DNA from 3 places in the Paenibacillus ihbetae genome. Region 3 is predicted to be linked to each of the others. Evidence: predicted binding sites of a transcription regulator. Region 3 holds the regulator's gene; each other region holds the start of a gene.
What was found. The regulator Rex, encoded in region 3, represses fermentation and respiration genes when NADH is low (regulators of the CRP and FNR family bind a similar motif). The targets are predictions, from matches to a motif close to TTGTGAAATATTTCACAA.
Positions count from the first base shown of each region.

Region 1 (10,285 bases), 340 kb from region 3:
GTGAATCCGCGTCGGCGCATTATGGCTGCCGCCCCGGTCTTTCGTAATCTCCGAGCCCGGCACATTGATGTGCTTATCCTGAGCGTGGTACATGTACATCGTGCCCTTCGGCATCCGGTGGCTGACAACCGCCCTTGCGGTAACGACCCCGTTGCGGTTGTATACCTCGAGCCAGTCGTTGTCCTGGATGGCATGAGCTGCCGCGTCATCGTTGTTGATCCATACCGTCGGCCCGCCGCGGAAAAGCGTCAGCATATGCAAATTATCCTGATAGGTGCTGTGAATGTTCCACTTTCCGTGCGGTGTTAGATACCGGAGAACAAGCCCATCCTTCCCGCCGGCGACCGGCTTGTCGCGAGGACCCATCACCATCGGGGGAAGCGTCGGCTTGTAGACCGGCAGCGCTTCGCCGAACTGCAGAAACAGCTCATGGTCGATGTAATAGTGCTGTCTTCCGGTTAGCGTACGAAACGGAACCAGGCGTTCAATATTCGTCGTAAAGGGCGAATACCGTCTGCCCATCTTGTTGGAACCGCTGAACACCGGCGTCGGGATGACTTCCCGCGGCTGGGCGGTTATGCTCTGGAAGGTGATTCGCTCGGCTGCCCGGTCTGCCGATATATCCTTCAGCTTGACGCCGGTATCCTCCTCCATCGCCTCCCAGGCGCGCTGGGAGACCCTCCCGTTCGTGGCTGACGATATATTCAGGATGACATCCGCCGCATGCCGGGCCGTGTACAGTTTGGGCAGCCCATCCTTGATCGTTCCATCCTGGTATGTCCCGTTGATTCGTTTCAGTTCTTCGAATTCTTCAGCCACCGGGAAGCTTACGCCGTGAGCCCCAACCTTGCCGGCGGCCAAGTTCGGCCCGAGCGTTATATATTTATCGTAAATTAACGTATAATCACGCTCGACCACCGTCAGATTCGGCATCGTAGTTCCCGGAATCGCATGAGTCTCGCCGGCCCTCCAATCCTTGACCAGACCGAACGGCTGCGAAATTTCGCCCTTGCTTTCGTGCGCGAGCGGAGTGGCAACCAGATCCTTATACACGCCCGGCAGGTGGGTCTTGGCCATGTCCGAGAACTCCTTAGCGATCGTTCTGTAAATATCCCAGTCCGAACGCGATTCCCACAAAGGGTCTACCGCAGGGTTAAACGGGTGAACGAAGGGATGCATATCCGTTGAGGATAAATCCGTCTTCTCATACCAGGTTGCTGCAGGAAGCACCACGTCTGCGTACATCGGCGTGGCGGTCATTCGAAAATCAAGCGCGACAAGCAGATCCAGCTTGCCTTCCACATCGCCGCGCCACACCACTTCCTCCGGCTTCTCTTCTTCATTCGGCTGCGACAGGAGATTGTCAGAGGCGCCCAGCAAGTGCTTCATGAAATATTCCTGACCTTTCGCTGAGCTGGATATCAGATTGGATCGCCATACAAACAGCGAACGCGGGAAGTTTTCCGGGGCATCGGGATCCTCAATCGCAAATCGCGTCTCACCCTTAACCAGCTGATCCAGCGCATGCTGGACGATCTCTTCGGCCGTGCGCTTCCCGTCTCTCTCCGCCTCCTCTGCAAAAGCAAGACTGCTCTTGTTAAATTGCGGATAGGACGGCAGCCATCCGAGGCGTGCAGCCAATACGTTATAATCAGCAGGATGACGGTACCGGATTTCCTCGCCGGTCGGGGATTTCAGCGCATCCATTCCCGATTCCTCGTATTTCCATTGGTCGGTGGCGAAATAGAAGAAGGAGGTCGCATTCTGCTGGCGCGGCGGTCCCTGCCAGTCTTTGGAAAAGGCGACGGTCGACCAGCCCTCGATCGGCCGGCATTTCTCCTGACCCACATAATGCGCCCAGCCCCCGCCGTTCACTCCCTGGGATGCCGTAAGGATGACCAGATTCAAGATGGAGCGATAAATCGTGTCGCTATTGAACCAATGGTTAATTCCGGCGCCCATGATAATCATGGACCGGCCGCCGGTATCCAGCGCGTTCTGCGCAAATTCGCGGCCGATCTGGATCACGACCGAAGCCTTTACCCCGGTGATCGCCTCCTGCCATGCCGGCGTATAGAACGAGCCTGCGTCCTCATAACTTGCGGCTTCGAGCTCGCTCCCGGTCCGCCGGATTCCGTACTGGCTCAGCATTAAGTCATAGACGGTCGCGGCGAGACATGTTGTTCCATCGGCCAAATGAACCTTTCTTGCTGGAATCATCCGTTCGAATATGCCGCTGCCGCTGGAATCGAAATAGGGAAAACCAATTTTATGCCAATCCGCATCATGGCCTTCCATCGAAAGCGCCGGTTCGATCCGTGTCCCGTCTTCCCGTTCCAGCATTAAATTCCATTTCTTTCCCTGCTCCCATCGCTGGCCCATCGTACCGTTCGGGACGATGATTTCATCCGCTGCCTCATCCAGAATCACCGGCTTCCACTCGGCATGCGGCGAGGCATCTCCCAGGTCGCTTGCCCGCAGGAAACGCCCGGCTTTCAGACCGTCTCCATGCGCATCGAGCATAATCAAGAACGGCATGTCGGTATACTGCTTCGCATAATTCAGAAACATCGGCTCCTGGCGCTCCCGATAATATTCGTTCAAAATGACGTGCGTCATTGCCTGGGCAAGAGCTGCGTCCGTTCCGGGATTCGGTGCGAGCCAGTTATCGGCGAATTTCACGTTCTCCGCATAATCCGGAGCCACGGATACGACCTTGGTTCCCTTGTAGCGCACCTCGGTCATAAAGTGTGCGTCCGGCGTGCGCGTCAACGGCACATTGGAGCCCCACATAATAAGGTAGCCGGCATTATACCAGTCGCTTGACTCGGGAACGTCGGTCTGCTCCCCCCAGATTTGCGGCGAGGCGGGCGGCAGATCCGCATACCAATCGTAAAAGCTGAGCATCTCCCCACCCAGCAGGGAAATGAACCGGGCTCCGGACGCATAACTGATCATCGACATGGCCGGGATCGGCGTAAATCCAGCGATCCGATCGGGCCCGTATTTACGAATCGTATAAATCAGCTGCGCGGAGATGAGCTTGGTTGCATCCGGCCAAGTAACGCGCACATGGCCTCCCTTTCCTCGAGCCTGCTTGTAAGCCTTGGCTTGATCCGGGTCCTCCACAATGCTGGCCCAGGCCGCAACCGGATCCCCGTGCACCTCCAAAGCCTTGCTCCACATCCGCCAAAGCTTGCCGCGGATATATGGGTGTTTGATTCGAAGCGGGCTGTATTCATACCAGGAGAAGGAAGCGCCACGGGGACAGCCTCTCGGCTCAAATTCCGGCATATCCGGCCCGCATGACGGATAATCGATCTGCTGGTTCTCCCAGGTAATGATCCCGTTCTTCACGAACACCTTCCAGCTGCAGGACCCGGTACAGTTCACGCCGTGCGTCGTCCTGACGACCTTATCGTGCGACCAGCGCTTGCGGTACATATCCTCCCATTCCCGGCTCTTCTCTTCCAGGACGGACCAATTGTCCGAGTAGCTCTCCACCCTTTTGAAGAATGTCAGTGCTTTGCGTTTCATAGGACACGTCAACTCCTTCTGCTTGAATGACCATGGTTGGGGAATCCATGTATCGTCCATTCGTATGCCTTCATTATGCAGGTATCGCCAGAGGCATCCTACTAGGGAAACTCCTATATTCGCAGGGAAAATCCCTCGTCATCCGCTCGCGGTGTTTTTAACGGGGGTGCATTCCACACTCATCTTGAGGGTAGACAAAAAGAGCCCTTGCCCGGCGAACAAGCAGGCAGAGGCTCTCGAAAGATATCGAAGTGTTAGAATGAGTTTCGCTATATGATTTTACGAATCTCTTGGAAAAGAACATTGTTCTCCAAATGGATATGCTCATAGGTGTCTTTCTCAAGATCCGCAAGACGTTGATAGACAAGCCTGTATGTGCCGCATGCATCATCCGGCAGTTCCCAATCATTGGTGACTTCCCGAAGCTCCTGCAATATGCCCCCTGCACTGGAGTGCTCCTCTTCAAGCCCGGTTATGAGGGGCAGCAATTGCTTTCGAGCAACCGACTCGGGTTCGGTCAGTACCAGGACCATAAGCGGGAACACATTCTGCTCTTCATCCTGCGTGTGCTCCAGCAGCTCCTTCTTGAGCTGTGAGAACAGCTCCTGAACCCGGAGCAGCTCGGGATGCCGTTCCCCGTGGACACGGGCAAGTTTTGTGACATAAGGGGTCAGGGCAGGCAGTTCATCGCGCAGGAATGCATGATGCTTGTGCTGAATATGTTCGATGAGCTCAGGCGCGCTCAGGGAAGCCGGACGCCTCTCCTGATACTTCTCAAATTTGTCTTGCAGCAGCTTGACCTGACTTAGCACTTCTTCGGGATCCAGCCCCCGCTGCGCAGCTGCTGCCTCCAGGGTAATCTGGCCGCCGCAGCAAAAATCGATGCGAAGCGAACGGAACAGGTCAGCCGTCTGAGGGACGCAGGAAACGATATCCGAGACATGGGTATGAAGCGTAAAGGTACTCATAGAAAAAACCTCCTGTCATTTGTGGACCAATGGCTATTGCGAAGTCATCTGGCCGTTTCTCACGCCTCAAGTATAGAGAGGCCTCCCATCCGCCTCAGTGATTGCAGTCATAGTGATTGGGGACAAATTGTGAACGACAGGCCCCAGAGCACCCATTCGAAGCTCTATAAAAGCCTCCCTAAAGAAAGCAGTCACGCTTCTTTTAAAATGCTCCTGTTCAAATTTTAAAGTCACAAATTGTTACGATTTTATGTGATTCAAATCACAATACTGTTCAAGGAGGGGTATCTATAATGGTACCATCCACTTTATGAAAGCGAGGCGCAGCTTTATGCTAAGCGAACAAACGATCGCAACCATCAAATCAACGGTTCCTGTCCTGGAACAACATGGCGTTACCATCACGTCCACCTTCTACCGGAATATGTTCAAGGCGCATCCGGAGCTGTTGAATATGTTCAACCATGCCAACCAGCAACGAGGCCGCCAGCAAACCGCCCTTGCAGACACGGTGTATGCCGCGGCCCAGCACATCGACCGTCTGGAGGCCATTTTGCCTGCCGTGAAGCAAATCGCGCACAAACACCGGAGTCTTGGCGTCAAACCGGAGCATTATCCTATTGTCGGGGAACATCTGCTAGGAGCAATTAAAGAGGTGCTTGGAGAAGCAGCAACCGATGAAATTTTACAAGCGTGGAAGGAAGCATACGGCGTTATCGCGGATGCATTCATATCCGTGGAAGATGAGATGTACAAGCAAACGGAGACGCAGGTCGGGGGATGGAGCGGCTTCAAACCGTTCCGGGTCAATCGAAAAGTGCGGGAGAGCGAAGTTATTACGTCCTTCTATCTTGTTCCGGAGGACGGAGGCCCGCTGGCCTCTTTTGAGCCTGGACAATATGTCAGCATCAGACTGCAAATTCCCGGTGAAGCTTACACCTTGAACCGCCAGTACAGCCTGTCCGATGCGCCTGGCAAGCCGTATTACCGGATATCAGTAAAACGGGAAGCTGAAGGCACCGATACGCCGGAAGGAAAAGTATCGAATTACCTCCATCAGTCCGTTGAAGAGAACGGGATCGTGGAGCTTTCGGCTCCTGCCGGCGATTTTTCATTAAGCCTGGAGGATTCCTCACCAGTTGTCCTGATCAGCGGCGGTGTTGGACTAACCCCGATGATCAGCATGCTCAACTCCGTTGTTGAAGCACAGCCGGAGCGTAAGGTTATGTTTATCCACGCAGCACGGAATGCCGGTGCCCATGCAATGAAAGAGCATGTCGAGCAGCTCGCGGAAATGAATCCGAATATTTCTTACCGGTGGTGCTACAGCAGCCCGGGCGCAGAGGATGGCGGATACCATAAGAGGGGATGGATCGACCAGGCATGGTTAAAAGATACCGTTCCGGGCCAGTCGGCCGTTTATTATTTCTGCGGCCCAATTCCGTTCATGAAGACGATCAACGATGCGCTTCTGGCAATGGACATTCCTTCAGACCGGATCCATTACGAGTTCTTCGGCCCTACTGCGGGCCTTTCCTGACGCAGCAGCCGGTTGACCGTTTCCCGGCGCAGCCCGATCAGCTGGCCGATCTCCACTTGGGTCAAGACGTCCGTGAGACGAGCGGGTGAAATATACTGCTCGAACCACCGCTGAAGCTTGCGTAGACGCTCAATGGGCTCAATTTCGCTTAATTGATCAATCCGCTCCTGCATCATCCGCAGCTTATCCTGCAGCTGGAGCGCTATGGAACGATAACGTACCGGGTCCTCCTCCAAGGCCCCATACCATTCATCCGGGCGGTAAACCTGAATCTCGCTTGTCACTAATGCGACTGCCGTCCCGAAATAGGGCTTGGGCGTAATTAAGGAATGATGCGGAATCGTTTCTCCAGGGACAATCAAATTCACTAGCAAAGCATTGCCGTCCTGGTGTACGCGCTCGATTTTGAGCATGCCGCTCTTCACATGAAACAGCGGGCCGGATTCGCCTTGCCGGAATAAGGTTTCTCCTTTATGAAGGATCATAAACAGGACCTCCTCAATCATGACACTGTCTCTAATCATAGCGTAAGCGTCATAACGGGATCAAGAAGGCCTTGTTATCAGATTATAATGAAGTCGCAGCTGCCGCCCGCCCGGTTTATCAGGTTGTCCTGAGAACAGGGCTTGCTGCCTACTTGAAGACCGAATCCGCCTACCTGCTGCCAGGTACGCCCGTAACAAAACCGCCTTGAATCCAAGGCGGTTTTGTTTGCGAACACGCTTTACGCATTCAGATCGCGTGTCCCAGGGCTATGCTCGTTAGGAAGCTCAGGCAAATTCGGTACCGGATAGCCTTCCGGCGGCGGAGTGACTTGGAGACTGCCGCCATTACGGCTTGGCGTCTGGCCGCTGAAAATTTCCCCGATCCGCGTGTTGTCTAGTCGGAAGTTGAATTGGGCATTATGGAAGCCCATATCCACATATTTTTTACACTCCGGATATTTATGGATGTCGTAATTCGGCACGGGGAACAGCTTGCCCCACTCGACGCCAAGCGTTTCCAGCGCCTTGGCAAACGCGTTTTGATGGGCGTTGTCGCGGACGATCAGAAAGGCCAGCGTCTCCCGGAACGTTTTGTTCGTGCTCATCTCATAGATTCTGGATTTTTGCAACACTCCCGTCGACTCAAGAACGAGATTATCGAGCAGATTCGCAACCAGATTGCCGTGGTCGTACACATAATTCCCCATCCAGGGATTGCCTGCTGCATCGACCGGCAGCGAGCTTTGGGCTCCCATAATAAAGTGATGCGGGTTCGCGTGCTTGACCGCTTCATCCAGCGGCGCTTCGTCGATTCCGGCAGTTCCCGCGCCTTCGGCGCCTGCTCCCGTCAACAGCTGGTTGATCGTATGCTGCACAAGCTCGACGTGGCTGATTTCCTCCAGAAACACTCCCCGGATCAAGTCCCGAAACTGGGTATCCATTCCCCGAAAGTTATTGCTTTGGAAAAAGAACTGCATCATGGTCCGCATCTCGCCGAACCGTCCGCCAAGTGTTTCCTGCAGCACTTTAGCGGCAGCGGGATCAGGCTTATCCGGCACGATCAAATTGATCAGATCTTCTTTGTAAAAATACATTGCCATGCCTCCGATTTCCTGGATTGTATTGATGCCTTCAGTTTCAATCTCGGCGGGAAGTTTCATGCACCAAAGGGCATATGCAATAATTTCCTGCCGGGTACGACCAGGAAGTTGCAGCATGATTTTGATGCTTCCTGTACATAATGACGATGTTCACTAATTCCAAAGGAGCGAATCAAATTGGGTATCTTAAGCGGTAATCCGAAAGATGAGCCTATGCATTACGGCGAAATCTTCAGCGTATGGGAAACGTCCATGATGGCAAAAGGCACGGTTTCATGTTATGAGGCGTATATGTATCATGCAGGAGACAAGGAGTTGAAGAAGCTCCTTGAAGATCTGCTCGACCAGGCGAGACTTGAAATGAAGGAATGCGACGAATTGCTGACCGACAACGGCATTACGCCGGCCCCGGCGCTGGCTGAACGGCCACCTGCCAAGCTTGAGGAAATTCCGATGGGCGCCCGATTCACCGATCCGGAAATCGCCGCCAAAATCGCTGCCGAGAACGCCCTGGGGCTTGTCTCTTGCAGCAAAGTGATGGGACAGAGCATCCGGGAAGATATCGGCGCTTTGTTTGCGAAATACCATGCAACGAAAACGGCCCTCGGTCTGCGGATATTGCGAATGAACAAGGATAAGGGCTGGCTTATTCCTCCACCGCTGCAAGCGAAAAGGCCTGAATAGCAGCAGGCGAACAAAAAACGAAGAGACTCGCAGAACTAGTTGCCCTGCTGAGTCTCTTTGTTTTATAGACTCACGTTATCTGCCATCAAAGCGGCTAGCGGCTATAACTACCGGTTACGCACGCTGTCTTCGAACCGGGGTATGATCGCGCAACAGCCACATATGGAACAAATACTCAAAGCCCCCTGCCAATACAGTAAGCAGCAGTATTTCCGGGAAGCTTAGCGTCCAATTGGCCGCATCGGCAATGATCCACAGCATAACGAATACCAAGCCTGCATCCGCGATGGTCGCCACCATGTTCTTCGTCCTCGGCAGAATCAGAAGGTCCCCAAGCAGATAAGCAACGATGCCTATGCCCAGCGCGGTGATCAGGGCCGCAATCAGCGTGGCGTTCGACAGAGCGAGCAGCAAGCCCGTGATCATGACGCCGTGAACCAGCAGCTTAACCAACAGCTTTTCCATGAATATCACTCCTTCTGAAATTAGGTTATCCAATTGTTACTTTTATAACCCGTTTCAGCGCGTTCAAACACGCAGGATAAAAGATTCAGTCAGCCGTTACCGCTTTGACGCGCTTACCTCCCGTTCGCGTCTGGTTCACGCCGATGAGCACCATGCCTGCCGCCACCAACAGCCCTCCGGCCCATTGCTCTACACCCGCCTGCTGTCGCAGCAAGACCACCGACAGCACCAAAGCGGTAAACGGCATCATGCCTGAAAATGCTGCCGCCGTGGAAGCATCGCATCGATGGATTCCGGCGTACCACAACACAAAAGCAAGGGCGGTCACAAAGGGACCGTACCAAACAAGTGCAAGCCACTCCTCCCATCCGATCCCGGCCAAGGACCGAAGCGGATTCTCAAACCCCGCTGGGACTAGACATAGAAGGAAGGCCATGGCGGATACCAGCGTCGTTTGCACAGCCGGATCCACCGGTTGTTCATAAGGACCACCGCTCCTAAGCGAGCTCCTTCGTGACAAAATATTAAATACCGATTCGCTAGCAGCCGCGAAGAGCACCAGCATATTTCCGATTAAGTGCTGCAGGGTAAAGGAATTTCCTTGCGAGAACAACCCCTGAATCAGAATAATTCCGCTGACCGTGCTTGCGATTCCGGTTAGACTAAAGCGGTTGACCGGCTCCTTAAGTACTAGTCTTGCGAGCAATACGGTAAGAGCCGGCGTTGCCCCGGTTATGATGCCCGCTTCCGCAGCGCTGGTATGAGAGAGGCCAAAGAGCATAAACATACGAAACAGAAACATGCCAAAGGCCGCCTGAAGCAGCAGTTGAGGCCAATTTACCCTGGCTCGGCGTCCGAATGAACGAACAAGCTCGCGAAAGCACATCGGAATAAGAATCATAAGCGCCAGCAGCAGGCTGATTGCCGTAATCGTGAACGCTCCCAGCTTGCCGTTCAACAGCGATCCTGTTATCACCGAAGAACCCGCCAGCGTAAATGCTCCGAACAGATACAACATCCCTTTCCATCTTTCCACCCGAGTTCACATCCTCACAAAATCATAGTCGCTTGATATCTCCAACATGGTACAATCTTATCGGAGTTGGTTGAAGAACCAGTTCAGCTCCAATTCATACAAACCAGTTGGAGGAACTATGTGGGGATTTGAATTGCGGCGAGACATCGAGATTCCGTTAAAACGGCAAATTTATCTGGAAATAAAAGAGCAAATCGTTGCCGGAAGGCTTCGCGCAGGGGAAGCCCTTCCTTCCACCCGCCAGTTGGCAGAGGAACTGAAGGTGTCCCGAAATACGGTAAATGAGGCTTTTGACATGCTGTTGGCCGAAGGATTCGTTGTAAGCCGGCAGGGATCACCGACAAGAATCGCGGACGGCGCAGCTGTCCATACGGAGAAAAAGGAGATGCCACGGCAGCGCGAGCATCAGGGCGTTTCCTTCCTGGTCGATTTCCGTACTGGCCAACCGGATCTAGGAAGCTTCCCGAAAT
Region 1 covers NZ_CP016809.1:518,971-529,255, forward strand. The annotation lists gene BBD41_RS02245 (nitrate reductase subunit alpha) at 1-3,537, opposite strand, end outside; gene ric (iron-sulfur cluster repair di-iron protein) at 3,807-4,505, opposite strand; gene hmpA (NO-inducible flavohemoprotein) at 4,837-6,045, shown strand; gene BBD41_RS02260 (Crp/Fnr family transcriptional regulator) at 6,009-6,530, opposite strand; gene BBD41_RS02265 (manganese catalase family protein) at 6,770-7,624, opposite strand; gene BBD41_RS02270 (DUF3231 family protein) at 7,808-8,314, shown strand; gene BBD41_RS02275 (DUF2512 family protein) at 8,429-8,779, opposite strand; gene BBD41_RS02280 (DMT family transporter) at 8,865-9,815, opposite strand; gene pdxR (MocR-like pyridoxine biosynthesis transcription factor PdxR) at 9,934-10,285, shown strand, end outside.
Region 1: the regulator Rex is predicted to act here: its motif matches at 4,756-4,773, upstream of ric (iron-sulfur cluster repair di-iron protein).

Region 2 (10,285 bases), 310 kb from region 3:
TCAGCTCCGAGGAACAGCCAGAATCCAAATATTCGATTACGGTTCTCCTCTGTTCCATATTCCAGCGGCTGAGAGGCATCTATTTTCATACCGTATCACCCCGCAGTTTCTGTTCGGTTTGAACGATCTCTTCAACCGGAATGTAATAGCCATGATCACGGTCGAAGGACATGGTAGCCAATATGATCAGCACGGCAATACCGGCGATGATGGATGGAATCCACCAGCTGAATACAAGGAAGAAGCCAAGGAAGAAGAAGGCGATCCCCAGAATAAACGGCTTTCCGGTGTTGCTCGGCATATGAATCTTCGTAATTTTCTCATTCGACAGCGGCTCGTTATTCTTCTTCGAGAACCAGAACGCATCGCGGCTTTTAACCTCTGGCGCAACGGCAAAGTTATAGACCGGCACCGGGCTTGGCGTAGACCACTCGAGTGCGCGTGCATCCCATGGATCGCCCGTTTTGTCCCGCGGCTGATAACGCGTACTCCAGTAAATGTTGTACACCAGCAGGATAAATCCGATCGCAAGGCCGATCGCACCGACCATCGACAGCATGTTCAGCGGACCGAAGCCGGTCTCGGCCGAATATGTGTACGTCCGTCGCGTCATCCCCATCAGTCCCAGGAAGAACAGCGGGAAGAAAGTGACGTTGAACGAAATCGCGATAAACCAGAATGCTGCTTTGCCAAGCTTTTCGTTCAGGCGGAAGCCGAACACTTTCGGGAACCAGTAATGGAAGCCGGCAATGACGGCGAATACGGCACCTGGAATAAGCACGTAGTGGAAGTGGGCAACCAGGAACATCGTATTGTGATACTGGTAGTCTGCACTTGCCATAGCCAGCATGACGCCGGTCACGCCGCCAATCGTAAAGATCGGAATGAAGGCGAGTGAATACAGCATCGGCGTCGTAAAGCTGATTCGGCCTTTATGAAGCGTAAAGAGCCAGTTGAATATTTTGACACCTGTCGGGACCGCGATCGCCATCGTGGTGATCGAGAAGAAGCCGTTGACCATTGCGCCTTGGCCCATCGTATAGAAGTGGTGAGCCCAGACGAGGAATGACAGGCCGGAGATGACAACCATACTCATGACCATCGAGCTGTAGCCGTACAGATTTTTTCGCGAAAACGTCGAGATAATCTCACTGAATATGCCGAACGCCGGCAGAATAACGATATATACCTCAGGGTGGCCCCATACCCAGAACAGGTTGGCCCACAGCATATCCATACCGCCATTAGCCATCGTGAAGAACTGGGAGCCGAAGATACGGTCGAACATCATCAGCAGCAGGGCGATCGTAAGAACCGGGAATGCAAAGATGATGATGACACACGTAATCAGCACGGACCAAGTAAACATTGGCATACGCATTAAAGTCATGCCCTTGGCACGCATCTTGAGGATGGTTACGATAAAGTTAAGGCCTGTGAGCAGGGTACCAATCCCCGAGATCTGAAGCGACAGAGAGTAGTAGTTATTACCGACAGTCGGACTGAATTCGATACTCGCGAGCGGGAAGTATGCGGTCCAGCCGGCATCCGGCGATCCTCCAATGACGAAGGAGATATTGAACAGCATCGCCCCGGCAAAGAACAGCCAGAAGCTGATCGCATTCAGCTTAGGAAACGCTACGTCGCGCGCTCCAATTTGAAGCGGAACGACCACGTTCATAAGTCCGAAGATAAACGGCATCGCCATAAACAGAATCATGATGACGCCATGGGTTGTAAATACCTCATTGTAGTGCTGTCCGGTAAGAAACTTCATATCCGGCGCAGCGGTCTGCGCGCGCATCATGATCGCGTCCACGCCGCCGCGGAACAGCATGATCAGGGCACAGATGATGTACATGACACCGATTTTCTTATGATCCACGGTGGTCAGCCATTCCCGCCAAAGATATCCCCATTTCTTGTAATAGGTCAATCCGAAGAGGATTGCGAGCGAGACGAGAACAATGCTCACCATGGCACCGTAAATTAACGGTTCACCGGTAACGAAAAATTCGTCCCATTTCATAAAGGCCTAGCTCCTTTCTAGATGTATGAAGTCGATCGGACGCTTCGCATCAAAAAGCTTCCAGATTAATGTCCATCATGTTGATGTTGATGTGTTGAACTCTCTTCAGCCGGGGAAGTTGGCAGCGGCTCATTCGGATTGACGTTGCTCTCGCTGTCGAACTCCGTTTCTTCCGTCGTGGCAGGGTCCGGATGAAGCTCTTTATGTTCCTGGTGTTCTTCATTGCCGTTACTGTCGCCGCCATGATGATGTCCTTCAGGCGGAGGGCTGAACTCCAAGTGGTTGGTCGAGAAAGTCATTCTTCCGACATGCTCGGTTTTCAGAAGCTTGTTGAATTCGTCCTGTGTCAGCTCCGGAGCGGTATCCTTCACGTCCTTGACCCATTCTTCGTACTCGGAAGGCGACATAGCCAGCGCCTCGAATTCCATGTGGGCGAAGCCTTCACCGCTGAAGTTTGCGTTGCGGCCCAGCATGGAGCCCGGCTCGTCGGCAACCATGTTAAGCTTTGTGACCATATCGCTCATCGCGTATTTCTGGCCGTGCAGCTGTGGAATCCAGAAGCTTGTAATCGGACCGAACGAGTAGAGTCTGAACTCGATCGGGCGATTGGTCGGGATGTTAACGTAATTGACGGTTTCGATCCCTTCTTCCGGATAGCTGAAGTGCCATTTCCAGTTGGAGGAGGAAGCATAAATGACGAGAGGCTTCTGATTCTCATAACCTTCAGGCACTTTTTCAACAGCCACCGTAGTCTTAACCGTGACGACCGACAGGATCGCGACGATCACGATCGGGATGGCCGTCCACAGAATTTCCAGCCATTTGTTCCCTTCCTCGTGAGGAGGCTCATATCCCTCGTTGGATTTTTTCGCCCGGTATTTGGTGAGCATATAAATGTAAAGCACATAAACTACAACCAAAATTCCGATCATCATCAGAATGGAGAATATGATTGTATCGGATAGGGTTCTGGCAGCCGGTCCCTTCGGATTTAATACCGTAAGCGAGCTGCATCCCGATAAGAGCAAGGTAAAAATTACAAACATTGCAAATAACGGCCCTCTTTTGTTCATGATGTACCCCTTTCCTTGAAACGGCTTCGTTCGATTCAATGTTCTTGTCACCTATATACTAGGAAGTTCCGCTACGCTTTGCAAAAGACATAAACAGGTTTTAATAACATAAAAATCCAAATTCTTGTCAATGTGTTTAACGTTATGTGTGCAAATTGTTACAAAACGAGGGGGCTATGAGAGAAATCATTGTAATGGCGCGGTTTTTCGGCAGTTCATACTTTGTTCAAAACTTCACGAGAGTTACCAGTTTCGTCACAAATCCGGGCCTGTTTTTGCTTAATTTAGAGGAGGGAAACAAGCTAAAGAGCCCTTTATTTATAAGGCTTCAAGCTGGTATGTTGATGTTTTCACAAATGGTGAGCAGCCAAAGGTCATTTCCAATTTGATGTGTGAACCGACGATAGCGAGTATGATATGATAATGCAAATGGAGAATTTGGGATTCGACGTTACCTGTCATTTCGATAAAAATGGCAGCCGGATAGCATTTCATCCGGCTGCCTTTAATTGTATTGGTATATCGTATTCTCTGTTTACGCCAACCCGCGGATCATGCGGGAAAGGCGCCGGAGACCTTCGCGCAGCTCCTCCATTGAGGCATACGCATAAGACAGTCTAAGGTGCTGCCGGTCGTTCCGGTCGTAGATCAAGCCCGGATTAAGCAGAATGCCTTCAGCCAGCGCTTGCTCGAACAGGGAACGAATCGAGAGGGGCTGTTTGAGACGGAGCCATATGTAAAATCCACCCTGTGGGCAATTCCAATCGGCGAGCTCGCGATAATCCTCCTCCAACAAACGAAGCGTGTAATCCCTGCGGAGCTTCAGCTCGCCGCGAATCCGCGCCAAATGTCCCTCGTACAGCCCCTCGGACAGCCACTGGGCTACCGCATGCTGTGACAAGGCGCTTGAGCCGTAGTCGGTCTGCATTTTAATATCCGCCAGCCGGTCGATGACCGGTTCCGGACCGACGATCCAGCCGATGCGCAGGCCGGGACCTAATGTCTTGGACATGCTGCCCAAGTAAAGCACAAGGCCTTGCTGATCCCGTGCCTTCAACGGAAGCGGTGCCGGCTGGTCAAACCAGAGATCACCGTAAACATCATCTTCAATGACAGGAAGTCGCTCCCGGGAGCAAATATTCAGCAGCTCCTGCCTTCTTGCGGATGTCATCAGAGAGCCGGTCGGATTGTGGAAGGAAGGAACCGTATAGAGCAGCGAAGCGTTATGCTGCCGTTTCAGCCTGCTGATGGAATCCGTTCGCAGCCCTTCCTCGTCCATGGGAAGCCCATGCATACGTACGCCTGCGGATTGGAATACATGAATGGAATTTAGATAGGACGGGTTCTCGACGAATATCGTGGAGCCGCGGTGCAGCAGGCCTAACGATATAAGCTGAAGCGCCTGGAGACCGCCGGATACGATCAAAATGGAAGCGGGCGACGCATTAATCGCTTTGCTGCGTAAATAATGGCTTACGGCTTCCCTTAATACCAGGCTGCCTTTCGGCTCGGAATATCCAAGTGAAAAGGCGGCGGTTTGACTCCGGTTAAGCTTCTCCAGCATCTCGCCGGCAGGCAGCAGTTCCGGTGAGAGCTCACCGGTTCCGAGGCGGACGATGCCAGGGGCGGCCTCTGCCTGATTGATAGCTTGAATTATCTGTATATTGGGCTGATAGAGACCCGATTTCACATAACGGTTCCAATCAGGGGACGGAGCGGAAGACAGCAAATTCCAGGTGTTGTTGGCGACGACGGTCCCCCGGCCGGTCATCGCCTCGATCAAGCCATCGGCTGCGAGCTCGCCCAGCGCATACACCACCGTGCTCCGGTTCACCCCGAACCGGGCGGCCAGCTCCCGCTGCGGTGGTATCCGGGTGCCGACAGGCCATTCCCCGTTCATAATTTTCTCTTTGATGCGGTCATAAATTTGCTGATGAAGCGGAATGCCTTCCGACTTGCTCAAGCTCCACTCTTCCGTCACAACTAACCCCCCGCTTTACGTAAGGTGATTCCACTATTATATTCGATTGGTTGGGTAAAGTGCCAACCAATTGGTCGGAGACAAGAGGATCACCTTACTCTACAATAGGGTAAAAATGAAGCTGGAGGGGTAAAAAAAAGATGGCCGGCGTTATTGTTCATGGTTTTATATTGGCATTGGGTTTGATTTTGCCCCTGGGGGTGCAAAACGTGTTTGTCTTTAATCAAGGGGCGGTCCAACCGAAGCTGGCTAGGGCGCTCCCGGTGATTATTACGGCAGCGTTGTGCGATACGCTGCTCATTACGTTGGCTATTATGGGAGTATCGGTGGTCGTTCTCCAATACGATTGGCTGCGCGTTGCCATGATCATACTCGGGGTCGGATTTCTAATTTACATGGGGCTAGCGACATGGAAGAGCAGACCCCATAAGCCGGAGGAAGGCAGTCCCCGTTCGTTAAGCCCCAAGAAGCAGATCGCATTCGCCATGTCCGTATCGCTGCTGAATCCGCATGCACTTCTGGATACGGTTGGGGTAATCGGTACCAGCTCTATCCAGTATGCAGGGGGAGAGAAGGCGGCTTTTGCCGCCGTGTGCATTGCGGTATCCTGGTTGTGGTTTATGGCGCTTGGAATCGCCGGGAAAGCGGTGGGAAGCATGGACACCTCGGGCCGGCTGCTTACGGTGATCAACCGGATATCGGCGGTAATCATGTGGGGGACGGCAGCTTACCTTGCCTACGGGTTGATTGCAGGTTATTAAGCCTACAGTAAAGTCACACGGACCCGCAAAACGTGAAGGGGGATCGATCGCCCCTCTGTAGGGAAGTTAATGTTTCCTGGAGACTTCTAAACCGAGGCAGATACTCGAATCGCTCGCTTCTGAACTCTCCGAAGTGACTTTACTGATGGACTAAGGATATCCGGGCCCCCATAAGCCAGCTTAACGAAATGCGTTCATAAGCTGGGTGGGGCTCTTGCACGCTAAGGCAGCGCGAAAACATCCCCATGCTTGTGCATGGGGATGTTTTCACGTTATCCGGGAAGCTTGAACTGGCTGTTGTACAGATCGAAGTAAAAGCCGCGCTGTGCCAGGAGCTGCTCGTGCGTGCCGCGTTCCGCTATGCCGCCCTGGTGCATGACGAGAATTTCGTCCGCTTCGCGGATCGTGCTCAGACGGTGCGCAATGACAAAGCTGGTCCGTCCCTGCATCAGCGTGCGCATCGCAGACTGGATATGCATCTCGGTGCGCGTGTCGATGCTGCTTGTCGCCTCATCCAGGATCAGAATGACCGGATCGGCGAGCACGGCTCTGGCAATGGTCAGGAGCTGCCGCTGCCCTTGACTCAGGTTGCTTCCGCCGGATACCAGCATCGTGTCATAGCCCTCCGGCAGCTTCATGATAAAATCATGCGCGTTGGCCAGCTTGGCCGCCTCCTCGATCTCTTCATCCGTCGCATCGGTTCGCCCGTAGCGGATGTTCTCCCGGATGGAAGCGGAGAATACATAGGCGTCCTGAAGCACGATGCCCAGCTTGCGGCGAAGGCTGTCTTTATCCAGCAGACGGATATCGATGCCATCCAGCGTAATGCTGCCCGAATCAATATCATAGAAACGGGTGAGCAGGTTGATGATGGTTGTTTTGCCTGCGCCGGTCGGACCGACCAGTGCAATGGTTTGCCCTGGACGGGCCGTCAGCGATACATTGTTCAGAACCGGTACGCTTTCCTTATAGCCGAAGGATACCCGGTCAAATACAACCTCGCCGCGGAGGCGGCTGGCGTCCTGCAAGGGTTCATGATTTTCGTATTCGGATTCCGTATCCATGATTTCAAACACGCGCTCGGCTCCCGCGACGGCTGACTGCACGAGGTTAAACTGATTCGCCAGATCGTTCAGCGGACGCTGGAACTGCTTGGAATAATTCAGGAAAGCTACGACGATTCCAACGGTGGTCCAATCCTGGAAGGCCATGTAACCGCCAACCGCAGCGATCAAAGCGAAGCTGACGTTGTTCAGCACGTTCATAACAGGACCGACGGTGCCGGCATAGATCTGTGCCTGAATGCTCGCTTCAGTCAGCTTTTTGTTATATGCATCAAACTGCTCCCCCGCATGCCGCTCTCTCCGGTAGATCTGGACCACCTTCTGCCCGGAGACGGTTTCTTCAATAAACCCGTTAAGCTCCCCCAAATGTGCCTGCTGCTTGGAGAAATATTTTCGGGTGCGCCCGGCTACCGTCTTCGTAAACAGCATGACCAGCGGTATGGTTACCATGCTGAGCAGCGTCAGCCTTACGTTTAAGTAAAGCATAATGACCAGCGAGCCGATGAGGGACAGTATGCTGGCGATCAGCTGCGTTACGCTTTGGTTCAGCGTGCCGGAGACGTTCTCGATATCGTTCGTCGTGCGGCTCATCAATTCTCCGTGCGTCTTGCTGTCAAAGAAACGAAGAGGGAGCAGCTGCAGTCTTGCAAAAATATCCCGGCGCATGTCCTGTATGGATAATTGGGATACCTTCACCATCACATGCTGCTGCAGCCAGGCGAAGAGGGCTGTTCCTGCATACACGGACAATAAAGCCGCGCATAAACCGGCAAGCCCCTTGTAATCCCCTGGAATAATGTAGTCGTCCACAGCGCTCCCGAGCAAATATGGAGCGATGAGGGAGAGCACCGTGCTGACCAAGGTGAGCAGGAATACGGCAGCCATTCCTGCCTTGTAAGGCCGAATATAGCTCCAGATCCGGCGAATGGTGCCGAACGTATTTTTGGGCTTGCTTTTGGCGGCGGTCATGCCATGCGTCGGTCTTCCGCCTCTCATGCTGAGATCCGGGGGATGATCGGCACGCTGCGTTCTATCCTGATCCATTCTTTGCTGATCCGTTCTAGCCATGGGCGGACACCTCCTTGCCGTATTGGGATTGGTAAATATCCCGGTACAGCTCGCAGGATGCAAGAAGCTCGGCGTGCGTGCCTTCCGCCACGATGCTTCCGTTATCCATGACCAGGATTTTGTCCGCGTCGATCACGGACGAGACCCGCTGCGCGATCATAAAGCAAGTCCGGCCAGACATGAGCCGGGATAATTCCTGCTGCAGGCGGGATTCGGTTCCCATATCGAGCGCGCTTGTGCTGTCATCGAGAATTAAAATGGACGGCCTTACGAGCAAAGCCCTGGCGATCGAAATCCGCTGCTTCTGCCCGCCCGACAGATTGACGCCCCGCTGCCCGAGCACCGTATCGTAACCATCCGGCATGGCGGCGATGAAATCATGCGCTTGAGCGGCTTTGGCCGCAGCAACGACCTCCTCATCGGATGCGTCAGGCTTGCCGTAACGGATGTTATCGCGGATCGTCCCGGTAAAAAGAATGGTCTCTTGCAGCACGATGCCGATCCGCTCGCGCAGTGCGTCCAAATCGTACTCCCGCACATCCACGCCGTCGATCCGCACGCTTCCGGCCGATGCGTCGTACAGACGAGGAAGCAGGGAGACCAAAGTGCTCTTGCCTGCTCCGGTTGCTCCCATGATGGCGATTTTCTGCCCGGGCTGTGCCGTAAACCGAATATCCTGCAGAACGGGTTTTCCACCGTCCGCCCGATAAGCGAATGAAACCCGGTCAAATACTACCTCGCCATGAGGGTCCACCTGTTGTACCGGAGCGGATTGGTTGATAATGTCAGGCCGGGTGTCCATGACCTCCTGGATCCGGTCGGCAGATACCTTTGCGGTAGATATCCTTACGAGCATCATCGCGACGGATGAAACGGCAAACAGCACCTGGGTGACATAATTGATGAAAGCGACAAGGCTGCCGACCTCAAAGCTGCCGTCGATGGCATTTTTTCCGCCAAACCATAAGACGGCTACGATGCTGACATTCAAAATCATCGTAAGAATCGGCATATTAAGCGCAACGAGACGCTGGGTCTTGACGGAAGCTTCCGTGAAATCCGCGTTTGCCTCGTGAAATCTCCGCTTCTCATATCCTGCCCTGACAAACGCCTTGGACACGCGAATGCCCGCGAAGTTCTCTTTGAGTACCGTATTGACCATATCGAGTTTGTTCTGGACCTTGGTAAACAGCGGCAAGGTTGCCCGGATCAGCAAAAACATGACAATGAACAGCAGCGGAACGGCAATAGCCAGGATGACCGCAAGCCTTGGGCTGATGATCACGGCCATGATGATGCTGCCTATGGCCAGCAGCGGGGAGCGCACGAAGATGCGGAGCAGCATTTGGACCATCGTCTGGAGCTGCACGATATCATTCGTCAGCCGCGTAATCAGCGAGCCGGTCGACAGCTCATCCAGGTTACGGAAGGAGAGGGTTTGAACTTTGCGGAACAAATCCCGCCTCAGGTCGGCGCCAAAACGCTGGGAAGCGATCGAGGAGTAAACCGTGCAGCCGAGACCGCCCACCAGCCCGACCCCGGCACATCCAAGCATAAGCAAGCCCGTATGCAGGATGCGGGCCGTATCATTCTGCATGACCCCTTGGTCGATAATGCGCGCCATGAAAACCGGCTGAAGGAGATCCATGGCGACCTCCAGCAGCATGAGCAGCGGTGCCAGAACAGCCGCAGCCCAGTGGGGACGCAAATAACGGAATAATTTGAGCAAGAGTGCGATTCACCTTCTTTAGTATATGGTGTGTATGGTCTAGTTACCAAGTTAAGCCATCCTCTCCCAGATTGTCAAAGGGGTTCATGTATATCGCGGTCGATCGCTTCTTAAGAAAATCTTTAGGTTTCATCTGCTATTTTCTTAATAGTTATCACGTAAGCTGAGGGAGTTAATGACGACAGAGGGAGATGCTTAAGTTGAAGAAATGGATCATGCTTTTGATAATCGTATTCATTCTGGCGGGCTGCGATTCGGCCGAGAAACCGCAGCATACGGGGAATGGCCGGAACGAGAGTGCGGGTCAGGATTCCGCAGTCCAACCCGCCAAGCAGAATACCGATGATAGTCAGACTCATCAAAAACCGGATGCCGGGGTGCAGACCGTTCTAGTAAAAGAAGATCAAATTCGCCGCGGCAACCTGGTCCTGGTAAACAAGGAGTTTAAACTGGATGCCGATGCGGTTCCATCCGATATCGTTCATCTGCATGATACCCCCGAACTCCTCCAAGGGTATGCACTGCTGGACAATTCCATTCGGCTGTCACGGCAAGTAGCGGAGCATTTCAACGGGATGAT
Region 2 covers NZ_CP016809.1:551,840-562,124, reverse strand. The annotation lists gene qoxC (cytochrome aa3 quinol oxidase subunit III) at 1-89, opposite strand, end outside; gene qoxB (cytochrome aa3 quinol oxidase subunit I) at 86-2,029, opposite strand; gene qoxA (cytochrome aa3 quinol oxidase subunit II) at 2,095-3,102, opposite strand; gene BBD41_RS02415 (aminotransferase-like domain-containing protein) at 3,638-5,083, opposite strand; gene BBD41_RS02410 (LysE/ArgO family amino acid transporter) at 5,224-5,844, shown strand; gene BBD41_RS02405 (ABC transporter ATP-binding protein) at 6,117-7,976, opposite strand; gene BBD41_RS02400 (ABC transporter ATP-binding protein) at 7,969-9,705, opposite strand; gene BBD41_RS02395 (M15 family metallopeptidase) at 9,906-10,285, shown strand, end outside.
Region 2: the regulator Rex is predicted to act here: its motif matches at 3,325-3,342, upstream of qoxA (cytochrome aa3 quinol oxidase subunit II).

Region 3 (10,285 bases):
TCCCCATCGATGTATCGACCGACTTTCCGCCGTCAACGGCGGTCAGGGAAGCCCCGTTACCAATGTGGCAGGTAATGATCTTGAGCTCTTCGATCGGACGGTTCAGAAACTCGGCTGCCGCTTGGCTCACATAAGCATGGGACGTACCATGCGCACCGTAACGACGTACTTTATATTTATTATAAAGAACTCTCGGGATAGCGTACAGGTATGATTTTTCCGGCATCGTCTGATGGAAGGCAGTATCGAACACAACGACCTGCGGTACGCCCGGCATATTCATTTCCGCTGCCCGGATCCCCATCATGGAAGCGGGATTGTGGAGCGGAGCCAGGTCGAACAGGCGGCGGATTTCCGCCTTGACTTCGCTGTCTACCAGGGCCGATTCCTTGAAGGACTCGCCGCCGTGGACGACCCGATGGCCGACGGCCTGAATGCTGTCGATGGATTCGATGACGCCATGCTCTTCATTCGTCAGCATGCCGAGCACTTTGCGGATCGCGGTCGTATGCTCCAATATTTCGCTGACCTCGGTCACTTCCTGTTTCCCGGTCGGCTTATGGGTCAGAATCGAGGAATCCATCCCGATCCGTTCCACCAGGCCTTTGGCCAGTACGGATTCATCCTCCATATTGTATAGCTGATATTTAAGCGAGGAGCTGCCTGCGTTAATTACGAGAATATTCATATCCGGTCACCATCCTTGTCGTACTTGAAAAAGCCCTCGCCGGTCTTCACGCCCAGCTGTCCGGCACGCACCATCTTCTTAAGCACGATGGACGGACGGTATTTCAGCTCGCCGTATTCGCGGAACATGCGTTCCAGTGCGGCAAGAATGGAGTCAAGACCGAAACGGTCCGCCATTTCAAGCGGCCCGTGCTGGAAGTTGTAGCCGATTCGCATCGCATCGTCGATATCTTCCGCAGACGCTACGCCTTCCTGAAGCAGATGCAGCGCTTCGTTGATCATGAGCGTAATCATGCGCGTCGTTACGAAGCCAGGAGACTCATAGACCATAATGCCTTTCTTGTCAGCCACTTCCTCGACGAAACGCTTCGTTTCGGTAAACGTCTGCTCGGACGTTTTCAAGCCGCGAATAATTTCAACGAGATCCACCTTGGATACGGGATGTATAAAGTGCATGCCAATAACACGCTCGGGATATTTCGTGGAGCTGGCAAGCTCCGTCAAGCTGAGCGTGGATGTATTGCTCGCCAAGATGACACTGCTCGGACATACTTGGTCAAGCTGTTCAAATACTTCCTTTTTTGCATCCAAATCTTCTATAATCGTCTCGATGACCATATCGCAGGTACCAAGCTCCTTGATATGCGTCACCTTCTGAATCCGGCTAAGGATAAGCTTCTTCTCTGCCTGCGTGATGCCCCATTTCTCCAGCTGTTTATCCAGACTGGTTTCGATCATGCGGTATGAATAGTCCAATCTCTCTGGAGATTTCTCAACGAGCAGCACGTCAAGCCCTTTGGCGGCGAGCATTTCCGCAATGCCCTGCCCCATCGTACCGCCGCCGACAACGCCGATTTTTTTGAAGTACATGGTTTCTACTCCACCCTTTCCTTATCTCTATACAGTATTGTACCCCTATTTGTCGAAAAATGCATTTTTAGAAGTAGTTCAAAAAATTAAAAAACCGACTTTTTGAACATGCATTTTTAGAGCACAAAATATAATAATATCTTAGCATGAGAAAAAAGTAAAAAAAAATAACCAGCATAACAAATTATGCTGGTAAAAGCGCGTTTTCACGAAATTGACAACGAAACTGCTCACCGGACAGGATTTCCTCTTTCATCAGGATGTCAAGCGAATTGTCGAATATCGCCCGATTCCGTTCCAACAGGCCTTTCGTCCGGGACATGAGCTCTTCTAGGATCATATTATTCTCCCGCATCAATTCCTCGGTCGTAACCATATTCATGTTGATGATGCCGAGTGAGGTTAAGCCGGATTTCATCATCGTCTCCACAATGTTCAGCGATTGCTCAAAGTCATTGCTGGAGCCCGTGCTCCGTCCGCCGTAATAAATTTCTTCCGCGGCAGCTCCGCCAAGCGCGATCATAATCTGCTCTTCCAGGAACGATTTCGTATAGAGATACTGCTCCTGCTGCGGATTGTGACGCACATAGCCAAGAGCCTTGCCGCGCGGGCTGAGCGCCACCTGCTTCACGCTGCCGGGACGTACGAGCTCCGCCATAATGGCATGACCCAGCTCATGGATCGCTACCCGCTTCTTCTCCTCGATATTGGATTCGCGGTCTGACCGCTCACCCATCATGACCTTATCGATGGCCATGGACAAATGGCGCTGGTGAATGAATTGCTCATTCTCGCGCATCGTGTAAATCGCCGCTTCGTTCATGACGCTTTCCAGCTGGGCGCCCGAGAAGCCGTACGCTTCCTCGGCGATTTTCTCAAGGTCCACATCCTCATGCAGCGGTTTGTTGGCCGCATGCAGTCTCAGAATATGGGCTCGTCCCTTCTTATCGGGCAGATCCACCTGAATATGACGGTCAAATCTTCCCGGACGAAGCAGGGCGCTATCCAGCATCTCCTTGCGGTTCGTGGCGGCGATGACGAGAATACGCGGCGCTTCGGTCGAATAGATCCCGTCCATTTCGGTCAGCAGCTGGTTCAGCGTCTGATCATATTCGCGCTGCTGCCCGCCTTCACGCTTCCCGCCGATGACGTCGATCTCATCGATAAAGATAATCGCGCTCTGTTTATTCTCCTTCTCGGCCCGGGTGCGGGCATCCTTGAACAAATCCCGGATGCGTCCTGCGCCGACGCCGACATACATTTCAACGAATTCGCTGCCGGATGCAGCCACGAAGACGGAATTGGTATAATGGGCGGCCGCTCTGGCCATGAGCGTCTTCCCCGTCCCCGGAGGACCGGTGAGCAGAATGCCCTTCAGCGGACGAATGCCGAATTTCTTGATATCTTCATGCCGAATCAGAAAATCAAGTGCTTCCCGGAGCTCCTGCTTGGCATTGTCCTGCCCGCCGATCTCTTCAAAGGTCAGCTTCGAAGGACCCGCTTTCTTGCGTTTGCGCTCATTGCCTGCTCCGACGGCGATCCCGCCTCGCATCTTTGCGATGAACAGCAAACCGCCTACAAGAGCAACCGCAATGATGACCGGCACGATATTCACCCCGATAAAAGCCAGGAACACCAATAATACCGGGACAAAGCCGATCGCTACTTCTTTTGTCCATTTAGGCATGGCTCCACACCTCCATTTTGCCGGGCTGACGCGGCAGGATGATGAATTTACCGGACTCTCCATCCGACAGGCTGATGTAAACATTGTTGTCGTCGATCGTCGCTTTCGCCTTCAAATTCGGAGTATCGGCTGCCAGCCGATCCAGGGAGGTTTGAATGTTGGTATACTGCTTGTTGTCCATAGCTTCCGCAACGGACAGCATCGCCTTTTCCCACCACTCGTCCAAGGCCTTCGAGGAGTGGTCCTCGACTTGAATTTTAAGCTCCCGGCTGCCAATTACGGATTTGCCTTCCCGCTTGATATGCTGAACCAAGTCCTGCAAATTCGTGTCCGGAGCCAGATCGAGTTTCAAAGATACGGCATCCTGTTTAATATCTATATGAGAACTTTTCACGCCTTCATATTGGGAAACGACATCGGCCAGCGGACTTTGAACAGCGAAACGCTGATATAGAAACCATCCGCCGAAAAGCACCAATGCCGAAATGACAACCGTCAGCATGATAGGGACAATGCGTAGTTTCATGAAGTGCCTCCTTCAGTAATAATTTGTAGAAATTATCTATCACTTTATATAGAACAACATATGCTATGACTAATAGATTATTATTTGCCTTGTGAGTACAACAATGAGTATATCATATAATCTATACTTTTTCATGCCTTCCTGTGAAAATATTAAGAACAGTTTTTCCATTTTTTTCAGACAACGCTTTCAAACTCAAAACAAAGAGGCTTGCTTGTACAACCGCGTACAAGAAAGCCTCTTTCTGTATAGCTGATTTATTGATTTGGAAGAATAATGTCCTCTCCGATCGCCTGTCCGTCCTGGAAGCGATAGAACCGATAACCTAATTGGCCCTGATTCTCATATTGGAGCTGCCATGTATACTCGCCTTCGTACATTACAGGGAGCAGTCGCTTGACCACAGCACCCGGCATCTCCTTCCGAATCTGCTCGCGCATCTGCTCTTCGGACAATCCGTTGCCGAGCAGCTCGGCCTGAACCGCGTCCTTGCCCTCTACAGGCATGTTGTCATCCGTAAACTTCACCCAAACCATGATCTCCTGCTGGTTCTGATTCGTGCCGGTGATGACCCAATAATTGTTGTTCTCGCCCCAAACCGATTTGTAGGTTTTATCTTTCGTCACCAGGCCGCCATGCTGACGAGCGGCTTGCACCGCCAAGCTTTCCTCATTCCACGTGTCCTTCATGACATAGGAATAGTACAGCTGCACGCACAGCAGCGCCAGCAGCAGCCCGGATATACTAAGCAGTATCCACTTTGTTCTCTTTTTCAAACCGTCTGATCCTCCCCTTAATCTGCCCTAAAGGGTCGAAAGACGCTCGAATGAACGCTGGGCTTCACGGCGGATCCGTTCCTCATCCAGCGTGAGGCAGGAGCCGTGCTTAACAACCTGCTTGCCGTCAACCCATACATGCTCCACATCCTTGGCGGATGCCGAGTAAATCGAATGCGAAATGTAATCCGTGCGCGGCAGGAAATGCGCTTGATCGGTATTCAGCGCGATCATGTCGGCCTTCATCCCGACGGCCAGTCTGCCTACGTTATCAAGAAATGCCGATTTCGCTCCATACTCGGTTCCCATTCGAAGCGCTTCGGCTGCCGGAACGGCTGTCGGATCGCCGCTGACGCCCTTGTGGATAAGAGCGGCCAGACGCATCTCTTCGAACATGTCCAGGTTGTTATTGCTCGCTGGTCCATCGGTTCCCAGGGACACCGTCACGCCTGCTTTCAACAGCTCGGGCACGCGCGCAACCCCGCTGGCGAGCTTCAGGTTGCTGCCCGGGTTATGGGATACCGCCACCTGATGCTTAGCCAAGATCTCAATCTCTTCATCCGTCAAATGCACCGCATGCGCAACGAGCGCCGGACGCGAGAACACGCCAAGCTTCTCCAGATGGGCCACCGGGCGCAGTCCATAGTCATTCACATTCTGCTGCACTTCGGCTGCCGTTTCGGACATGTGGGTATGGATCGGCAGATTCAAATCATGCGCCGCTTGAACGAATTTCTCGATAAAGTCCGGCGGGCATGTGTAAGGCGCATGCGGCGAAATCATCGTCGTGATCCGCCCCTCCGCCTGACCGTGCCAGTCTTTCGCAAAAGCAACCGCTTCATCCAGCTTCTGCTTCTGCACTTCTGGCGGGCATAAGCCGATGACGCCTCTCGTCAGAACTCCCCGCATGCCGGAGTCTTGGACAACCTTCGCTACCTGATCCATATGGTCATACATGTCAACGAAGGTTGTCGTACCGCCCTTCAGCATCTCCAGCACCGAGAGCGAAGTGCCCCAATAGACATCGTCTGCCGTAAACTTCGCTTCCATCGGCCACATCTTCTCCTGCAGCCAAACTTGCAGCGCCAGATCGTCGCCAAAGCCGCGGAGCAGCGACATGGCTGCATGCCCATGCGTGTTGACGAGCCCCGGAAGGAATAACAGATGCGTCCCGTCCATCACCCGGGTTTCGGCATCGACCTGAGGCTCTTCTTCCCCCAGATACGTGATGCGGTCGTCCTCCACAACCATATACCCGCGGATAACCGGTTGTCCTTCCTGAAGCACGGCAAATGTTCCGTTCTTAACCATCCACTTCGTTGTCATGCTGTGCATCCTCCTTCCCATTGTCCAAATAGTAAGCCAGGCTTTGCAGATCCGTCGTAAAATCCGCGGTATGAATGCGGATGTGGGACGGTGCCTTCAAAATCGTCGGGGCAAAATTCAAAATCGCCTCGATTCCGGCATTGATCAGCTGATTGGCTACGTTCTGCGCTTCAAAGTCCGGAACCGTAATAATCCCGATTCGAATGCCGTATTCCTGGACCGTCTGGTCCAGCTCTTCCATCGGCTGCACCGTCAAATTATTGATCTTAAGCCCGATCTTCGGAGGATACGAGTCGAAAATCGCCACAATCTTCATATTATCCTTCAGAAATGCGTTGTAGTTGGATAGCGCATGTCCGAGATTGCCCGCACCGACCAGCGCAACGTTGATCTTCTGGTCCAGCTTCAGGATTTGGCGGATTTTCTCAATGAGATAGGAGACATCATAACCGATGCCCTTCCGGCCGAAATCACCGAAATAGGCCAAATCCTTACGGATTTGGGCCGGATTCAGGTCGAGCTTCTGCCCAAGCTCCTGTGAGGAGACGGTGGACACCTCCCGCTTATGAAGCTCATTCAAATAGCGCAAATAGACTGGCAATCTGCGGACGACGGCCTCTGAAATTTTATCCGATTTCATGCATGCTCCCCCTATTAATAGGATGATAGTTCATCGCTTCCAATGTAATAACCCTGCTCCCCTCGAGGTTCACTCTTTTTCATTTTCCCTTTCCTGGAGCCACTGCGCAATACGAGGGACGATCCCCTCGGTCGGCATATGCTCCATCTTCGGTCCGGGCAGGGAATACAAGAAGTATTTTCCATAATATGATTCGATCACCCGCGTATCGTAGACAATCACGATCCCCTTATCGTGGGCAGTCCGAACAAGCCGCCCGAAGCCCTGCTTGAAGCGGATGACCGCTTGCGGCACCGAAAGCTTCATGAACGGATTCTTCTTCTGCTGCTGCAGCAGCTCGCTCTTCGCCTCGACCAGCGGATGGTTGGGCGGCTGGAACGGCAGCCGGACAATCGCCAGGCAGGTCAGCGCTTCTCCGGGAATGTCAACGCCCTCCCAGAAGGAGCTGGTCCCCAGCAGAACTGAGGCGCTGCTATCCTGGAACCGGCGAATCAGCTTCGTACGGCTCGTTCCATCCATTCCCTGGCCAAGCACCGTAATATCGCTGGCAGCCAGCGCTTCCTTAAGCGGCTCATGCACCTGGCGGAGCATCCGATAGGACGTAAACAGGACGAGCATACGACCATGGGTCGCTATTGCCGCTTCGGAGAGCGACTTCACGAGCGTGTTTACAAATACCGCATCCCCCACAGACCCCTTCACGCTAGGAAAATCCCGCGGAATGACAAGCAGCGCCTGCTCCCTGTAATTGAACGGGGAGGGCAGCTGAACCGTGTTCAGATTTCCTGCGTCCGCCGCTTCCTGGAGCCCTAAATTGTCGATCATGAATTGAAACGATTTATCGACCGACAGCGTCGCCGATGTGAGAATCACGCTCCGCTTCTTGTCAAAAAACAATTCCTTCAAATGCTTGCTGACATCAACGGGCACGGCGTAGAGCTGCAGCGACTTGCTGCGGAAATTGCCGTTGGCCTCCATCCAGTACACGGTGCCTTCGTCGTTCAAAGCCATGAAGGACCGCAAATCCTCGCGGTGCGCAGCCAGATCCTTAAACAAGCCCGACAGGTCCGTCAGCAGGCTGTCCGCACTGTAATCGTCCAGCTCTTCCTTTATTTCGGCGACGAGCTTGTCTCCCTTGCGCACGACATCTCCCAGCGTAACGTGAATCTGCTGTTCCAGCTCGGCGAGCGTTCCCCAATCCTTCGGCTTCTTCGCAGGCGAGAGCCGCAGCGAATACTGCCCGGCATCTCCCGGCGAAGCGTCGCCGCGTTCCGGGAGCAGGCCGAACAGCTGGTCGCTGAGGCGGTCCCAAGTTTCTTTCACCGTGATCAGATCAGGATAGATCCGGTCGATGACCGCCGACCATTCCCCGGATTTCTCATGCGGAGAAGCCTGCAGCAGCTGCCGCAGCGCAGGGAGCTGCCCGCTTCGGCTGTCCTTGTACAGACGGGTCAATGTATGAACCACCGTAAAATATTTCATCTGCAGCCCGAGATGCTTGCCTGCCACATCCTCCAAGTGATGGGCTTCGTCGATGACGAGCCGTTCATAGCTCGGAAGCAGCTGGTGGTTCGCTTTTACGTCGGTAAACAGCTTGGAGTGATTCGTGATCACGACATCCGCAATGCCGGCCTCATGCTTCGCCCGATGGTAGTAGCACTTGCGGAACCAGGGGCAGCTGCGTCCAAGGCATGAATCGGAATCGCTGGCGATCGTTTCCCAGAAATCGCCCCCGCGGCCGCCGAGATTCAGCTCCTCGTCGTCGCCGCTTTCGGTTTGCGTGAGCCACACCAGCATCTGGGCCGCCGTGATGACGTCCTCCTTCGGCGAATGAAAATCTCTCCTATTTATTTTATGTTCAAATTTTCTCAAACACAAATAATGACCTCTTCCCTTAAAAATGGCTGCTTTAAAAGGGAATGGCACTACCTGGGTAAGCAGAGGTATGTCCCGGTCTCGAAGCTGCTCCTGCAGGTTGATCGTATGCGTGCTGACCATCACCTTCTGCTCCTGCTTGACGCTTTGGTAAATGGACGGAAGCAGGTATCCAAGCGATTTGCCCGTTCCGGTGCCGGCTTCGATCAACAGATGCTTGTCTTCTTCAAGAGCCTGCATCACTTCCTGGAACATCATGTCCTGCGCATCCCGGCTCTCATATTGCGGAAGCACTTCCTTCAAGCGTCTCCGAACCTCATCCATATACTCTTCGAAGCTCATGTTTGCCAGCGGATTAGGCTCGGCTTCATCGCGGACCGGGGCGATATCCGTCCAGTCCTCAACGCCTAATGCGAATTGGCGGTAGTAGGTATGAATGCTGCCATCCTGGACGGCCTGCATCTCCCGCTCCACGCGGATGCCGTCAAAGAACCAGGCCAAATCGCTGTCCTCTTCCGCAAACAGATCACTCAGCCGCTGTATGGTCAGCAGGGGAAGCTCATCGATTTCCTGCAAGCATTTCAGCAGCACATTCGCTGTGGCAAGCGCATCGCTGTCCGCCTGGTGCGGACGGTCATGCTCGAGGCCGAAATGCGAGGATACCATGCCGAGCTGATAGGATGGCAGTGAGGGGAAGCATATTTTCAAAAAGTGCATCGTATCTAAAATCCGGCCGCTGAACGGCAAATAACCGCAGCGATCCAGCGCGTTTTGCAAAAAGTTAAAATCGAAAGCCACGTTGTGCCCGACCAGGACCACATCGTCCAGCATGGGCACGAGCTCCATCATCATTTCCTCCAAGGATGGCGCATCGGCCACATCGCTGTCGGAAATTCCGGTCAGACCGGTAATAAACGGAGGAATCGGAATCCCGGGATTGACGTACGTGCCGTACACGCGGGAGATGCCCCGATCCTCTTCGATGATGGCCAGCCCGACCTGGATAATTTCATCGGCAGACTGGTTGCCCGTGGTTTCAAAATCCAATACGGCAAATTTCATTTCGTTAAAATCCCTTTCTTCCAGACTAATTAACAGCATACCAGAAGTTGCGGCTTTTGAACATTCCGGCATACAGAATACCGGCTCCCATGCTCCGGATTCGTTCGCGCATCACAGGTTTCCGCGTGTCCCTGATAAGGTAATTGAAGGTAACCGGTATCCCTTGTTCAAACGGCAAAAAGCGATGCTGAAAAGCTCAATCCCTGAGCCTTAGCATCGCTTCTTGTTCAATCTGCTGCTTACAGCAGCGAGATCAACTGACTGCCGTACTGCAGATCACCCCGGTTTTTCTTGCAAACCTCTAAATTGATTATCGGGTCGGGTAATGTCGGGTCGCTGTGAATCGCAAGCGTAAAACATTCCTCTGCCTCCGCCTGGCATCCGTTTAAAGCTTGAACGCAGCCGAGCGCATTATACACAATGGCCCGCAGCTTCCGGTCTTCGGCCATCGGCAGGATGGACATGAGCACGTCGGATGCCTGTGAGGTCTCCCCCAAGTGGAGCTGGGATAGTGCAATGTACAGCTTAATCAAGAGACTTTCCGGATAAACGGCTGCAGCGAGCTTGAACTGCGCGATCGCCGGCTCAAACATCAGCAGCTTGTAATAGCCTTGTCCCCGGATGAAGGCATCATGCTGCAGCTCAGGCGCCTCGGTCGGCGGAAAAACCGGAGGAGAAACGGCAGATTCGCGGAAGACGGCCATCCGTTCCTCGAAACGGAGCCATTCCTCAATAATGCCGTCGCTCATGCTTTTCAGCATATTCCAGTTTTGTACAAGCGCCTGCTTTTTAGGGCCATTAGCGGTAGGGTAATGCTTCACAATTTCATCTAACAT
Region 3 covers NZ_CP016809.1:858,251-868,535, forward strand. The annotation lists gene BBD41_RS03905 (acetate/propionate family kinase) at 1-688, opposite strand, end outside; gene BBD41_RS03910 (3-hydroxyacyl-CoA dehydrogenase family protein) at 685-1,557, opposite strand; gene BBD41_RS03915 (AAA family ATPase) at 1,742-3,244, opposite strand; gene BBD41_RS03920 (hypothetical protein) at 3,237-3,770, opposite strand; gene BBD41_RS03925 (cell wall elongation regulator TseB-like domain-containing protein) at 4,028-4,546, opposite strand; gene BBD41_RS03930 (amidohydrolase) at 4,574-5,872, opposite strand; gene BBD41_RS03935 (redox-sensing transcriptional repressor Rex) at 5,850-6,512, opposite strand; gene dinG (ATP-dependent DNA helicase DinG) at 6,582-9,449, opposite strand; gene BBD41_RS03945 (hypothetical protein) at 9,689-10,285, opposite strand, start outside.